Pseudoduganella dura: one gene and its partner. The protein of the gene in region 2 interacts with the protein of the main gene of each other region in a pairwise test. Links are inferred from orthologs where the notes say so. Each region holds a gene or a part of one and is shown on either strand. Other genes may lie near its edges.

The links.
Region 1: the proteins of hflC (region 2) and ftsH interact in binary tests that used the Escherichia coli proteins (3 or more experiments, as listed by UniProt). The link is inferred for Pseudoduganella dura from one-to-one orthologs.

Annotation. Positions count from the first base shown.
Region 1 is NZ_WNWM01000002.1:770,152-777,838, forward strand. Bases 2,262-5,170 are described here. They hold ftsH (ATP-dependent zinc metalloprotease FtsH), read right to left. Parts: upstream 4,702-5,170; coding sequence 2,821-4,701; downstream 2,262-2,820. Other genes in these bases: folP (dihydropteroate synthase), read right to left, coding at 2,262-2,722; GJV26_RS03580 (RlmE family RNA methyltransferase), read right to left, coding at 5,030-5,170. Also shown: GJV26_RS03555 (zinc ribbon domain-containing protein), read right to left, coding at 1-50; glmM (phosphoglucosamine mutase), read right to left, coding at 519-1,877; more of folP, read right to left, coding at 1,898-2,261; more of GJV26_RS03580, read right to left, coding at 5,171-5,680; ribosome assembly RNA-binding protein YhbY, read left to right, coding at 5,724-6,191; GJV26_RS03590 (DUF4149 domain-containing protein), read right to left, coding at 6,286-6,747; transcription elongation factor GreA, read right to left, coding at 6,747-7,223; carB (carbamoyl-phosphate synthase large subunit), read right to left, coding at 7,351-7,687. UniProt on the Escherichia coli protein: Acts as a processive, ATP-dependent zinc metallopeptidase for both cytoplasmic and membrane proteins. Plays a role in the quality control of integral membrane proteins.
Region 2 is NZ_WNWM01000002.1:4,920,486-4,926,506, reverse strand. Bases 178-3,176 are described here. They hold hflC (protease modulator HflC), read right to left. Parts: upstream 2,117-3,176; coding sequence 1,238-2,116; downstream 178-1,237. Other genes in these bases: hflK (FtsH protease activity modulator HflK), read right to left, coding at 2,116-3,176; GJV26_RS21545 (ATP phosphoribosyltransferase regulatory subunit), read right to left, coding at 178-1,038. Outside these bases: more of GJV26_RS21545, read right to left, coding at 1-177; more of hflK, read right to left, coding at 3,177-3,396; GTPase HflX, read right to left, coding at 3,400-4,536; RNA chaperone Hfq, read right to left, coding at 4,600-4,836; ribosome biogenesis GTPase Der, read right to left, coding at 5,187-6,021.

The DNA of each region.
Region 1 (7,687 bases), 4.2 Mb from region 2 along the record:
GTCGACTGGCTCAAGTCCTGGTAATTGCTGGAAAAGCGAATCTCCGGCATGACACCTCCAAATCAGAAGCGTGCAATTATAACGACGACAACTATTTGCGGGTGAAAATTGTGGCCGGGAGGCGACAGGAAGCCGGCGCGCCAGGTCGGCAAGCCTGCCGGCGAACACGCTGAAAGGCAGGTCATGCCGGTGCGTCGGGGACGGGAGCAATGGAGAACCGGTGCACGGTGACCGGCCGGCGAGACTGGCCTGCCCAGCTGGGTTCGAACCAGCGACCTACGGCTTAGAAGGCCGTTGCTCTATCCAGCTGAGCTATGGGCAGAATGAAAAGGTTCCGTACAAAGAAAAGCGGGCCGGTGCCCGCTGTCGGAGCAAAATGATAACCGCTGGCCCCCCCAGCGTCAACGCACCCTTTCAAAAGGCTTGTCGCCGACCGCAGCGGGCGCATCGGGCTACCCGGGAAAGGATTGCAGGTGCTCGCGCGCGGGCACGCATGGCCCGCTGCGCGGCGGTACCCGTCAGGCCGCGTTGGCCTGCGGCACCTCGACCAGGTCGGCAATGCGGCGGGCGCACTTTTGTGCCTGGTTCGCATCGCGGGCCTCGACCATCACGCGGATCAGGGGCTCGGTGCCCGATGCACGGATCAGCACGCGGCCGCTGTCGCCCAGCTCGCGTTCGACGGCTTCCTTCTCGGCCACCATCGCGGGGTTCTTTTGCCAGTCGAAGCCGGCCGGCACGCGCACATTGATCAGCGTCTGCGGGAACAGCTCCAGCTGGCCGGCGCTCTGCGCCAGCGTCTGGCCACTGCGCTTCAACGCCGACAGCACCTGCAGTGCCGAGACGATGCCGTCGCCGGTGGTGTGCTTGTCCAGTGCCAGCAGGTGGCCGCTGCCCTCGCCGCCCAGGATCCAGCCATTTTCCTTCATCACTTCGAGCACGTAACGGTCGCCGACCTTGGCGCGCGCGAAGCCGATGCCTTTTTCCTTGAACGCGACTTCGAGGGCCATGTTCGTCATCAGCGTGCCGACGGCGCCTTTCACTTCGCCGGTTGCCAGGCGGTCCATGACCATCACGTACAGCAGTTCGTCGCCGTTGTAGAGGCGGCCGTTCGCATCGCACATGATCAGGCGGTCGGCATCGCCATCGAGGGCGATGCCCAGGTCGGCGTCGTGTGCCAGCACGGCGGCGGCCATCGCCTTCGGCGCGGTGGCGCCATGGCCTTCGTTGATGTTGAAACCATCCGGCTTGTTGCCGATCGAAACCACTTCGGCGCCCAGTTCATGGAACACGTGCGGCGCGATGTTGTAGGCGGCGCCATGGGCGCTGTCCACCACGATCTTCAGGCCACGCAGATCGAGCTCGTTCGGGAACGTGCTCTTGCAGAACTCGATGTAGCGGCCCTGCGCATCCTCCAGGCGCTTCGCGCGGCCCAGCTTTTCGGACGATACGCAAGCCATCGGCTGGTCGATCTGCGCCTCGATGGCGAGCTCCACGGAATCGGGCAGCTTCGTGCCCTGCTCCGAAAAGAACTTGATGCCGTTATCCTGGAACGGATTGTGCGAAGCCGAGATCACCACGCCTGCCTGCAGCCGCAGCGCGCGCGTGAGGTACGCGATGGCGGGCGTGGGCATCGGGCCCGCCAGCATCACATCCACGCCAGCCGCCGCGAAGCCGGCTTCCAGCGCCGCCTCGAGCATGTAGCCGGAAATGCGGGTGTCCTTGCCGATCAGGACGGTTGGCCGGGCTGCGCCGGCCGTTGTCGTGCGCACCAGCACTTTGCCGGCGGCATAGCCCAGGCGCATCACGAAATCAGGAGTGATCGGAGATTCGCCCACCAGGCCACGGATGCCATCGGTTCCAAAATATCGTCGTGCCATATTGTTCTCTTCAGTTAGGTTCATTGAGCCGCGTGCCATACCTTCAGGGCGTCGACCGTCTCGGCGACGTCGTGCACGCGTACGATGCGGGCACCATGGGCCACGGCTGCCAGCGCGCCGCCAATGCTGCCTGCCAGCCGTCCCTCGACGGGTTTGCCGGTCACCGCGCCGATCATCGACTTGCGCGACAGTCCCGCCAGCAGCGGAACGCCGAGCTCGGCAACCAATCGCCTGCCGGCTTTCAGCAAAGCATAATTATGCTCGACGGTCTTGCCAAAACCAAACCCGGGATCGATCCATAACCGATCCCGGTCAATGCCGGCCGCCGTCAACGCATCGATCCGTTCGCGCAGGAAGGCAATGACTTCCAGCACGACATCGTCGTAGACTGGTTTATCCTGCATTGTTATAGGTTTGTCAAGCATATGCATGATGCACAACGCACAATCGCTGTCGCGCACGGCCTCGATCGCGCCCGGCGCGCGGAATGCGTTGATGTCGTTGATCATGTCCACGCCGGCCAGCACGGCCTCTTTCATCAGCACCGGTTTATAGGTATCGAGCGAGACCGGGGTACCGCAGTCGCGCAACGCGTACAGCACCGGCAGCACGCGGCGCAATTCTTCCTCCGCCGGCACCACGGGCGCCCCGGGGCGCGTGGATTCACCGCCCACGTCGAGGATGTCGGCGCCGTCACGGATCATCTGCTCGGCATGGGACAGCGCGAAGTCGAGCGCGGCAAACTTGCCGCCGTCGGAAAAGGAATCGGGCGTGACGTTCAAGATGCCCATCGCCAGGGCACGGCTGGCCGGCAGTTGATAACGCCCAAAGGGGATTTGACTCATAGGATGGAAGGAACTTGAAAAATGAAAAGGGCGAGGATCGCTCCTCACCCTTTTGCTGACAGCAACGGCAGCCCTGGCGGGTTACTTCACCTGCGGCATCAGGCCGGCGCGGTCGCGCTTGGCGAGGCCGTCGGGCCGTCGCCGCTCGGCTGCTTGCGGATCGTGACGCCGGCTTTCGGCGGACGCGGTTCCTGGCCAGCCATGATGTCGTTGATCTGGTCGGCGTCGATCGTTTCCCAGTCCAGCAGTGCCTTGGTCATCATTTCGACCTTGTCGCGGTTCTCGTCCAGCAGCTTGCGCGCCAGGGCGTACTGCGTGTCGAGGATGCTGCGGATCTCGGCATCGACCTTCTGCTGCGTGGCTTCCGAGATGGTCTTGTTGGTGCCGCCCATGAAGCCTTCGTTCGCCTCATCCTCGTACACCATCACGCCCAGCGAGTCGGACATGCCGAATTTCGTGACCATCGACCGGGCCAGCTTGGTGGCGCGCTGGAAGTCGTTGGAAGCGCCGGTGGACATCTGGCCCACGAACAGTTCCTCGGCGATACGGCCGCCGAACAGGATCGAGATTTCTTCCAGCATCTTGTCCTTGTAGCCGGAGATGCGGTCGTGCTCGGGCAGCTGCCACGTCAGGCCCAGGGCCCAGCCGCGCGGCATGATCGTGACCTTGTGCACCGGGTCGGCCTTCGGCAGCAGCTTGGCGACGACGGCGTGGCCGGACTCGTGGTACGCCGTATTGCGGCGTTCCTCTTCGCGGATCACCATCGACTTGCGTTCCGGGCCCATGAAGATCTTGTCTTTCGCATCCTCGAAGTCGGCCATGTCCACCAGGCGCTTGCCGCGGCGGGCGGCGAACAGTGCCGCTTCGTTGACCAGGTTGGCCAGGTCGGCGCCGGAGAAGCCCGGGGTGCCGCGCGCCAGAATATCAGCCTTCACGTCGGTGCTGATCGGCACCTTGCGCATGTGCACGTTCAGGATCTGCTCGCGGCCGCGGATATCCGGCAGGCCCACGGAAACCTGGCGGTCGAAACGGCCCGGGCGCAGCAGCGCCTTGTCGAGCACGTCGGCACGGTTGGTTGCCGCGATCACGATGACGCCCGAGGACGCCTCGAAGCCGTCCATTTCCACCAGCAGCTGGTTCAGCGTCTGTTCGCGTTCGTCGTTACCGCCGCCCATGCCGGCGCCACGGTGACGGCCGACGGCGTCGATCTCGTCGATGAAGATGATGCACGGCGAGTGTTTCTTGGCATTTTCGAACATGTCGCGCACGCGGGAGGCACCCACGCCGACGAACATTTCAACGAAGTCCGAACCGGAAATCGAGAAGAACGGCACTTTCGCTTCGCCGGCGATGGCACGGGCCAGCAGTGTTTTACCGGTGCCCGGCGGGCCCACCATCAGCACGCCGCGGGGAATGCGGCCGCCCAGTTTCTGGAACTTGGTCGGATCGCGCAGGAAGTCGACGATTTCGGTGACTTCTTCCTTGGCTTCGTCGCAGCCGGCCACGTCGGAGAACGTGACGGTATTGTTGGTTTCATCCAGCATGCGGGCCTTCGACTTGCCGAACGAGAACGCCCCGCCCTTGCCGCCGCCCTGCATTTGCCGCATGAAGAAAATCCACACACCGATCAGCAGCAGCATCGGGAACCACGACACGAATACCTGCTGCAGGAACGACGGTTCTTCCGGCGGACGCACGTCGAAGCGCACGCCGTTGTCGCGCAGGTCGCCGATCAGGCCGCGGTCCAGGTACGTGGACGTGGTGCGGACACGTGTATCGTCCGTTTTCGTCGCGGTGATGGTGTTGCCCTCGATGACGAGGTCCTTGACGCGCTTCGCCTTGATCTCGTCCAGCAGGTCGGAGTACGCGATGGTCTTGCTGCCGCCGGAGACGCTGTGGTTGTCGAACTGCTTGAACAGCATGAACAACAGCAGGGCTACGACAACCCAGATGGCGGATTTGGAAAACATGTTATTCACGAAAACTCCTTGGATGCTCGCGCACCTGTTACCTGTAGCAGAAATTCGATTTTACCCGCATTAGGCCGAAGCGTGCTACAAAGCGGCCTAAAGGTGCGCGAATGCGGCCGCGCACGTGCCCGGCCAGCCAGAATCGGCGCACATGGCGGCGCAAAATGCGCCACATGCGGTCGATGTGCGGCTTCGGTCGTGAAATACAAGGCCGGTTTGCGATTTTCACCTGTTTTTTAACCGCTTTGCAACGACTGGGCGTTGCAATTTCATCGCGCCGGTACGGATATGCATCAAACAGCGGCGCCGGCCAGGCTGCGCCGCGGCCGGCGCCGCTTCAGCGTTCGGCGGGATTTTTCAGGCCACGCCCCAGCAGGAAGATCTCCGACGATTTATCGCGGCTTGCCTTGGGTTTTTTCTGGGCCACGGTCTTGAATTCATGCCGGAATTTCTCGACGATTTGCGAAAAACCCATGTCCTTGAAACACTTGACCAGCAGCGAACCGCCCGGCTTCAAATGGAGCTGGGAAAATTCGATGGCCAGGTCGATCAGGTCTTCCATCCTTGCCGCATCCGCGCTGGCAATGCCGGACAGGTTCGGCGCCATGTCGGACAGCACCAGGTCGACCTTGCGCCCCTGCAGCAGTTCGGCCAGCTGGTCGACACTCTCCTGTTCGCGAAAATCGCCCTGGATGAAATGCATGTCGGCGATCGGCTCCATCGGCAGGATATCGAGCCCGATGATCGTGCCGTTGATCCCGCCGCCATCCTTGCCGGCCAGCTTGCGCCGCACGTATTGCCCCCAGCTGCCGGGCGTGCAGCCCAGGTCGACGATCACCTGGCCCGAGCGGATCAGCTTCTCGTCCTCGTCGATCTCCTTGAGCTTGTACGCCGCGCGCGCGCGGTAGCCATCCTTCTGAGCAGCCTTCACGTAGGGGTCGTTTATATGGTCGTGCAACCAGTTTTTGTTTAATTTGTTCTTTGCCATTCGCGTAGAATACTGCTTTTAAGAGAACCACCAAAAAATCATTATGTTGAATCTGACCCCCGATGAGCGCCGCGCCCTGCGCGCCGAAGCCCATCCGCTCAAGCCCATCGTCCTCGTTGGCGAGGCCGGCCTGACCGAAGCCGTGATGAAGGAAATCGAACTGGGACTGGATTCCCACGGCCTGATCAAGGTCCGCGTGTTCGGCGACGACCGCGAGGCCCGCATCGAAATGTACGAAACCATCTGCGCGCAACTCGACGCGGCCCCCGTTCAGCACATCGGCAAGCTGCTGGTACTGTACCGGCCGAAGAAGGAAGCCGAAAAAACCCGTACCGGCAAGACCGGCAAAGGCATGCGCATGGTCACCATCGTCAAGCCCAGCGCCAGCGGCACCAAGAAGCCCTCCGTCAGCAAGGTCATGCTGAAAGGCAACGAACGGGTTACCGAAGGCGGCACCATCAAGCGTGCCAAGAAGCGTCAATCCAGCACCAAGAAGGCGATCCTGAGCTGAGCGTCACGCGGTTGTCGGACTTGCGAAAACCCGGGATGCCGGGTTTTTTTATTGCTTTGTTTTGCTTTGTTTTTTTGCTTCGTTTTTGCTTCGTCTATTGCTTCAGCACCAGCCAGCCCGCCAGGAAGCTCTGCACCAGGTAGATCACGCTGGACACGCCGTGCAGCATGCCGAAGCGCGACCTGGCGGCCGATTCCATGACGCCGCCCGGCCCGGCCGCGGCGCGCAGCTCGGCCATCATCGGCTGCAGCCCGTAGTGGCTGACGACGGTGCACAGCGCCATCGCGGCCACCAGCGCCAGCATCGTGCGGCGGCGCTGCGGTGTCCAGTCGGGCGTGGCGAACTTCAGCAGCACCAGCAGCGCCAGTGCGCAACCGAGCGACAGCATGGCCTCGGCATGGAACATCGCCCCGGCGATCGTGCCGGCCAGTGCGCGGTCGGACAGCGTCGCGAACAGCGTGGGGGCGACAAGGTAGCCGACAGTCCACAGGCTGCCGGCCCACAATACCGTCACGAGCAGGCGCGCCCTCTCCAGCAGCCGGGCCTTCGCCGGCATCAGACGTAGTTCACTTCGAGGATTTCGTATTCGCGCGGGCCGCTCGGGGCCTGCACTTCGACCACGTCGCCGGCCGACTTGCCGATCAGCGCCCGGGCGATCGGCGAGGTGACGGAAACCTTGTTGACCTTGATGTCGGCTTCGTCGGTGCCGACGATCTGGTAGCTGACCTTCTGGCCCGATTCCAGGTCTTCCAGGTCGACGGTGGCGCCGAACACCACACGGCCTTCGGCATCCAGCGTGGACGGGTCGATGACCTGGGCGCTCGACAGCTTGCCTTCCAGCTCGGCGATACGGCCTTCGACGAAGGCCTGGCGCTCTTTCGCGGCATCGTATTCGGCGTTCTCGGACAGGTCGCCATGCGAACGCGCCTCGGCGATCGCGTCGATGACGATACGGCGTTCCTTGGTCTTCAACTGGTGCAGTTCTTCCTTCAGGAGCTCGGCGCCGTACTTGGTGAGTGGAACAGAATTCATGTGTCGTCTCTTGGATGATTGAAAAAGCACAGAGCCCGCGCCATGCTTCGGCGCGGGCTCTGTCGTTTGGTCCATACAATACCATGCAGTACCATGCCACGGGTCTTCAGAGACCCGCGGTGAGCACTTAGTTTAAGGTTTTATGCAGGCCTTGTAAATCGTACACCTGCAACTCGTCCAGGTGACGGATGCCGGCCACCGCGGCCTCGGCGCCCGCGATCGTGGTGTACGTGGTCACGCGCGACTGCAGGGCCGACGTGCGGATCGCACGCGAATCGACGATGGCGCTGCGCTTTTCCTCGACCGTGTTGATGACCAGCGCGATCTCGTGGTTCTTGATCATGTCGACCACGTGCGGACGGCCTTCGACGACCTTGTTGCCCTGCGTGACAGGGATGCCCGCCGCCGCGATCACGGCCGCCGTGCCCTTGGTGGCCACCAGCGTGAAGCCCGCCTCGACCAGG
Region 2 (6,021 bases):
CTTGCGCAGCTCGGCGATACGTTCCTTCAGCTCGGGCGAATTGCCCCATGGCGCGCGGATCGCATGCTTGCGGTCCGCCGTCGGCAGCAGGCGCGCCAGTTCGCGCAGGTCCATCGAAAAGCCCGTCGCCGGGCGGGCGCGGCCAAAGGCCTCGCCCACGTGATCGTAGCGTCCGCCGCGCGCCACCGCGTTCGGCAGGCCCGGCACGTACAGCGCGAAGGTGGCGCCGCTTTCGTACTGGTAGCCGCGCAGGTCGGCCAGGTCGATCGCCACCTCGGCGCGGCCGATCGCGGACGCGGCCAGCGCGGCCAGTTCGGCCAGCGCCTTGGTGATGCCCGGCAGGTCCGGCAGCGCATGCCTGGCATTGGCCAGCACGTCCACGTCGCCATACAGGTTCGGCAAGGCCAGCAGCGCATCGCGCGTGGCGGAGGCATACTGTGCGGTCAGCTCGCGCAGGCCCGGCACATCCTTCGCGCGCAGCAGCTGCACGATCGCGTCGTGGTCGCGCGCGGCAAGCAGATCCAGGTCGAGGATCGCGCGCAGCACGCCCACGTGGGCCAGGTCCAGCCGCACCTCGGTGAAACCGGCCATTTCCAGCGACGCCAGCGCCAGTTCCTGGATCTCGGCATCCGCTTCCAGGCCGGCGTGGCCGTAGATCTCGGCGCCGATCTGCAGGGGTTCGCGGGTGGCGTGCAGCCCCGAAGGACGGGTGTGCAGCACCGGGCCCGCATAGCACAGGCGGGTGACGGAGGCCCGGTTCAGCAGGTGGGCATCGATGCGGGCCACCTGGGTCGTCATGTCGGCACGCAGGCCCAGCATGCGGCCGGTGATCTGGTCGACGAGCTTGAAGGTGCGCAGGTCGGTATCCTGACCGGCACCGGTCATCAGCGACTCCACGTACTCCAGCAGCGGCGGCATCACGAGTTCGTAACCGTAACGCCGGAAGTTATCCAGCATCAGGCGGCGCAACTCCTCGATCTTGCGCGCCTCGGACGGCAAAACGTCCGCGATATGTTCGGGCAAAAGCCAATTCGGCATGGGAAAACCGGTTTGTTGAAAAACGTTCAATCGGCACGGCGCGCCGATAGGCGGCGGAAGCCGAACCGCATATTTTACGCGAAAGTGTGGCCAAACAGGAAAAAAACTGCCTTCGGGTATGAAGCCGAAGGCAGTTTTACGGGGCGTGGGCGGTGTGCCCGAAGCCCGTGGCGCAAGCCGGCCGGGCTTGCCAGACCGGTTATTTCCCGGCCGAGCCGCTACCCTTGAAGTACTTGAAGAACTCCGAATTCGGATCCACCAGCATCACGTCCGCCTTGGTCTTGAACGAAGTGCGATAGGCTTCCAGGCTGCGGTAGAACTTGTAGAACTCGGGATTCCGGCCGAATGCCTCGGCATAGATGGCGCTGGCTTTCGCATCGCCCTCGCCGCGGATCTTCTCGGCTTCGCGGTAGGCTTCCGACAGGATCACGGAGCGCTGCTTGTCGGCATCCGCACGGATCTTTTCGGAGTCGGCGGAACCGGTCGAACGCAGTTCATTGGCCACGCGCAGGCGCTCGGCCTTCATCCGCTCGTAGACGGAATTGTTGATCTGTTCGACGTAGTCGACGCGCTTCAGCCGCACGTCCAGGATCTGGACGCCGATCTGCTGCGCCTCGTTGACCACTTTCGAGCGGATCGCTTCCATCACCTTGCCGCGCTGGCCGGAAATCACTTCGCGCACGGTGCGTTTGGTGATCTCTTCGTTCAGCGCCGCCTTGACGATCTGCGCCATGCGGTCGCGCGCCCGGCCCTCGTCGCCGCCGAAGCTGACGAAGTACAGCCGCGGCTCCACGATGCGCCATTTGACGAACGAATCGACCAGGATGTTCATCTTCTCGGCCGTGATGAAGCGGTCCGCCTCCGGCGAGTCGAGCGTGAGGATGCGCTTGTCGAGCCACATCACGTTCTGGAACGGCGGCGGCAGCTTGAAGTGCAGGCCCGGCTCGCGGATCACCTGCTTGACTTCACCCAGCGCGAAGACGATCGCGAACTTGCGCTGGTCCACCACGAACACGGTGGACGACAGCAGCATCAGCGCGATGAACGCGGTGACAACGAAAGTAACGATACGGTTCATTAACGGCCCTCCCGGCTACGGGACGATTCACGTGCGCGGTTCTGTTCGCCGCTGTACGTCTGGTCGGGTGGCGGCAGCAGCACGGCGGCCGGTGGCGGCGCGGTCACGTTGGCGCGTTGCGCCTCGGTGGCGGCGACCTGGGCGATCAGCTTGTCCAGCGGCAGGTACAGCAGGTTGCTGCCGGCCTTCGAATCGACCATCACCTTGCTGGTATTGCTGAAGATCTGCTGCATCGTATCGAGGTACATGCGGTCGCGCGTCACGCCCGGCGCTTTCTGGTACTCGACCAGCACGGACTTGAAGCGGTCGGCATTACCGCTCGCGTTCTCGACCACCATCGAACGATAGGCTTCGGCTTCCTGCAGCAGGCGGAATGCCGCGCCGCGCGCGATCGGTACCACCTGGTTCGCGTAGGCCTGGCCTTCGTTCTTCAGGCGCTCACGGTCCTGGCCGGCCTTGACGGCATCGTCGAACGCGGTCTGCACCTGCTCCGGCGGCTGCACGCCCTGCATCGTCACGTTGGTGACCAGCGCGCCGGACGCATAGCGGTCCAGGATCTGCTGCATCAGCTGCTGCGTGTCGTAGGCCACCTTCTCGCGGCCTTCATAGAGCACGAAGTCCATCTTGCTGCGGCCCACGATCTCGCGGATCGCCGTTTCGGCGACCTGGCGCACGGTGTCCTCCGCATCCCGGTTGTTGTACAGCCAGGCGACGGGGTCCTTCAACCGGTATTGCACGGCGAACTGGATATCGATGATGTTCTCGTCGTCGGTCAGCATCAGCGATTCGGTGGCCTGCTTGTTGCGGGTGTTGCCGCGGTAACCCACTTCCACGGTCCGTACCTGCGACACGTTGACGGTTTCGTTTGACTGGAACGGATACGGCCAGCGCCAGTTGAAGCCGGCCGGGGTATCGTGGCTGTAGCGGCCGAAGGTCGTGACGATGCCCTTCTGGCCTTCCTGCACGATGAATGCGCCACTGGCCAGCCAGACCAGCACGGCAATGGCCGCGACCGCGCCGACGGTCACGCCGGCGCCGCGCAATTCGCTGCCGCCGCCGCCGGTGCCGCCGCCACCGCTGTTGTTGTTGCGGTTCTTGTTGCCGAACAGGCCGTTCAGGCGCTGGTTGAAGTCGCGCCACAGCTGATCGAGGTCAGGAGGACCGTCGCCGGGCTTCTTGCCTTCCTGGGCCTGCCTGTTGTTGTCCTTGTCCTGCCCCCAGCGGGGGTCGTTCAGGGACAACTTCAGGCCTAATCTTTTCGCTAGTGAGGAAAGAGGCATGTTTTAAACGTCGGTGAATGTGGAAATGGCATCGGCCGGCGTGTCGTCCTTCGGACGCGCACTTGCCTCGCGGTGCTGCTGGGCTGCCTCGGTGAGCGACGCACGCAGCAGATCGAGGCCGTCACCCGTCCGGGCGCTGATGAACACGCGTGAAATCTTATCATGTTCATCACGTTCCACCGCCGGCTCCAGGCCGGCCGCGTCGATCTTGTTCCACACGAGGATCTGCGGAATATGGTCGGCGCCGATCTCGCGCAGCACGGCATTGACTTCTTCGATCTGCTCCATGCGCACAGGGCTCGCTCCATCGACGACATGCAGCAGCAGGTCGGCATGGATGGTTTCCTCCAGCGTGGCGCGGAATGCCGCCACCAGCTGGTGGGGCAGCTCGCGCACGAAGCCGACCGTGTCGGAAATCACGACATTGCCGGCCTCCTCACCCATGAACACGCGGCGCGACGTGGTGTCGAGCGTGGCGAACAGCTGGTCGGCCACGTAGACGCCGGCCTTGGTCAGCGCGTTGAACAGCGTGGACTTGCCGGCATTGGTGTAACCGACGAGCGATATGGAGAAAGCGTTGTTGCGGCCGCGCGAACGACGCTGCGTCTCGTGCTGCTTGCGCAGCTTGGCCAGCCGCGCACGGAGCATGCGCACCCGCTCGCCGATCAGCCGGCGGTCGGTTTCCAGCTGGGTTTCACCAGGACCGCGCAGGCCGATACCGCCCTTCTGGCGTTCGAGGTGAGTCCAGCCGCGGATCAGCCGCGTGGAAAGATGCTGCAACTGGGCCAGCTCGACCTGCAGCTTGCCCTCGTGGCTCTGGGCACGCTGGGCGAAGATGTCGAGGATCAGGCTGGTACGGTCGAGCACCCGCACGTTCAGGCGCTTTTCCAGGTTGCGCTGCTGGGCAGGCGACAGCGCGTGATTGAAGATGACGATCTCCAGCTGGTGATCCTGCACGGCATGGCCGATTTCATCGGCCTTGCCGCTGCCGACGAAGTAGGCAGCATCGGGGCTGGAACGCTTGCCGGTGATGGTCGTGATGGGCTCCGCTCCTGCGGAACGCGCGAGCAGCATCAATTCATCGACACTGGCGGCGAAGTCGCCCTGGCCGAAATCCACCCCGACTAAAGCTGCGCGCATGGGATGGCCAGGAAACGTTGAAGCGGAAGACGAAGCTGTGGCGTTGTCGCTAGGATCAACGCGTTACTCCGCCTCGGAATCGATGTTGAGGTTGACGGCGCGGGCCGGTACCACAGTCGAAATGGCATGCTTGTACACCATCTGCGTAACGGTATTGCGCAGCAGGACGACGTACTGGTCGAACGACTCGATGTGACCTTGCAACTTGATACCGTTGACGAGGTAGATCGAGACGGGAACGTGCTCCTTGCGCAGCGCGTTCAGGAATGGGTCTTGTAACAATTGCCCTTTATTGCTCATAACTACTCCAGTTTATGTTGTTGTGTTGGAATTGGAGGCGAAACGCTTGATTTCAAGTGCCGGCTGCTCCTTATTGCAGAGGTAAAGACGCCCTCTGCCAAACGGAAATGCTTCTCAGCTACTGTAACCTGTTTTTGTGAATTATGCAGGGGTGTGCAAATGAAAACGAGGAAAAAAGATAACGTGAAAATGTGAAGCCGGTCCGCGTGCGGACCGGTGTTTCGGCAGATCTCGCGTGGCATGCGCCCACTGGTGCCAGGCACGTTTTCCGGATGATTCGACCGGAAAAATTGTCTGGCACCGGCTTTCGATTGCCGGCGACCCGATCGCGGCAGGCTGCCGACGGCAGGTCAGCCCTTGTCGCGCTTGTCGAACGGGTTTTTACCGGTGCGCAATTCGATGCGCAGCGGCGTCCCCACGAGCTGGAACGTGTCCCGGAAATGCTTTTCCAGGTAGCGCTTGTACGGCTCGCTGATCGCATCGAGGGAGTTGCCGTGGATGACGATGATCGGCGGGTTCATGCCGCCCTGGTGGGCATAGCGCATCTTCGGCCGCAGGCCGCCCTTGCGCTTCGGTTCCTGCTTCTCGACCGCTTCCAGCAGTGCACGCGTAAGCTTCGGCGTCGACAGGTCGGCCATGGCGGCTCCGTAGGCGGCGTCCACGGATTTCATCAGCGGGCCGATGCCGGTGCCCTTCAGTGCCGAGATGAAGTGGGTCTTGGCGAAGCCGAGGAAGTCCAGCTTGCGGTCCATGTCGTTCTTGACCTGGTCGCGCTGGTGCGTCTGCAGGCCGTCCCACTTGTTCACCGCCAGCACCAGGGCGCGGCCGCTTTCGAGAATGAACCCGGCGATGTGCGCATCCTGCTCGGAGATATCCTGCTGGGCATCGAGCATCAGGACCACCACGTTCGCTTCCGAGATCGACTGCAGCGTCTTGACGACCGAGAATTTCTCGATCGCCTCGAACACCTTGCCGCGGCGGCGGATGCCGGCGGTATCGATCAGCGTGTAGTGCTTGCCGTCGCGTTCGAACGGGATCTCGATCGAATCGCGGGTGGTGCCGGGCATGTCGAACGCGATCACGCGCTCCTCGCCCAGCAGCGTGTTGATCAGCGTGGACTTGCCCACGTTCGGCCGGCCGACCAGCGCCAGCTTGATGCCGCGTTCGGACGGCAGCAGCTCATCG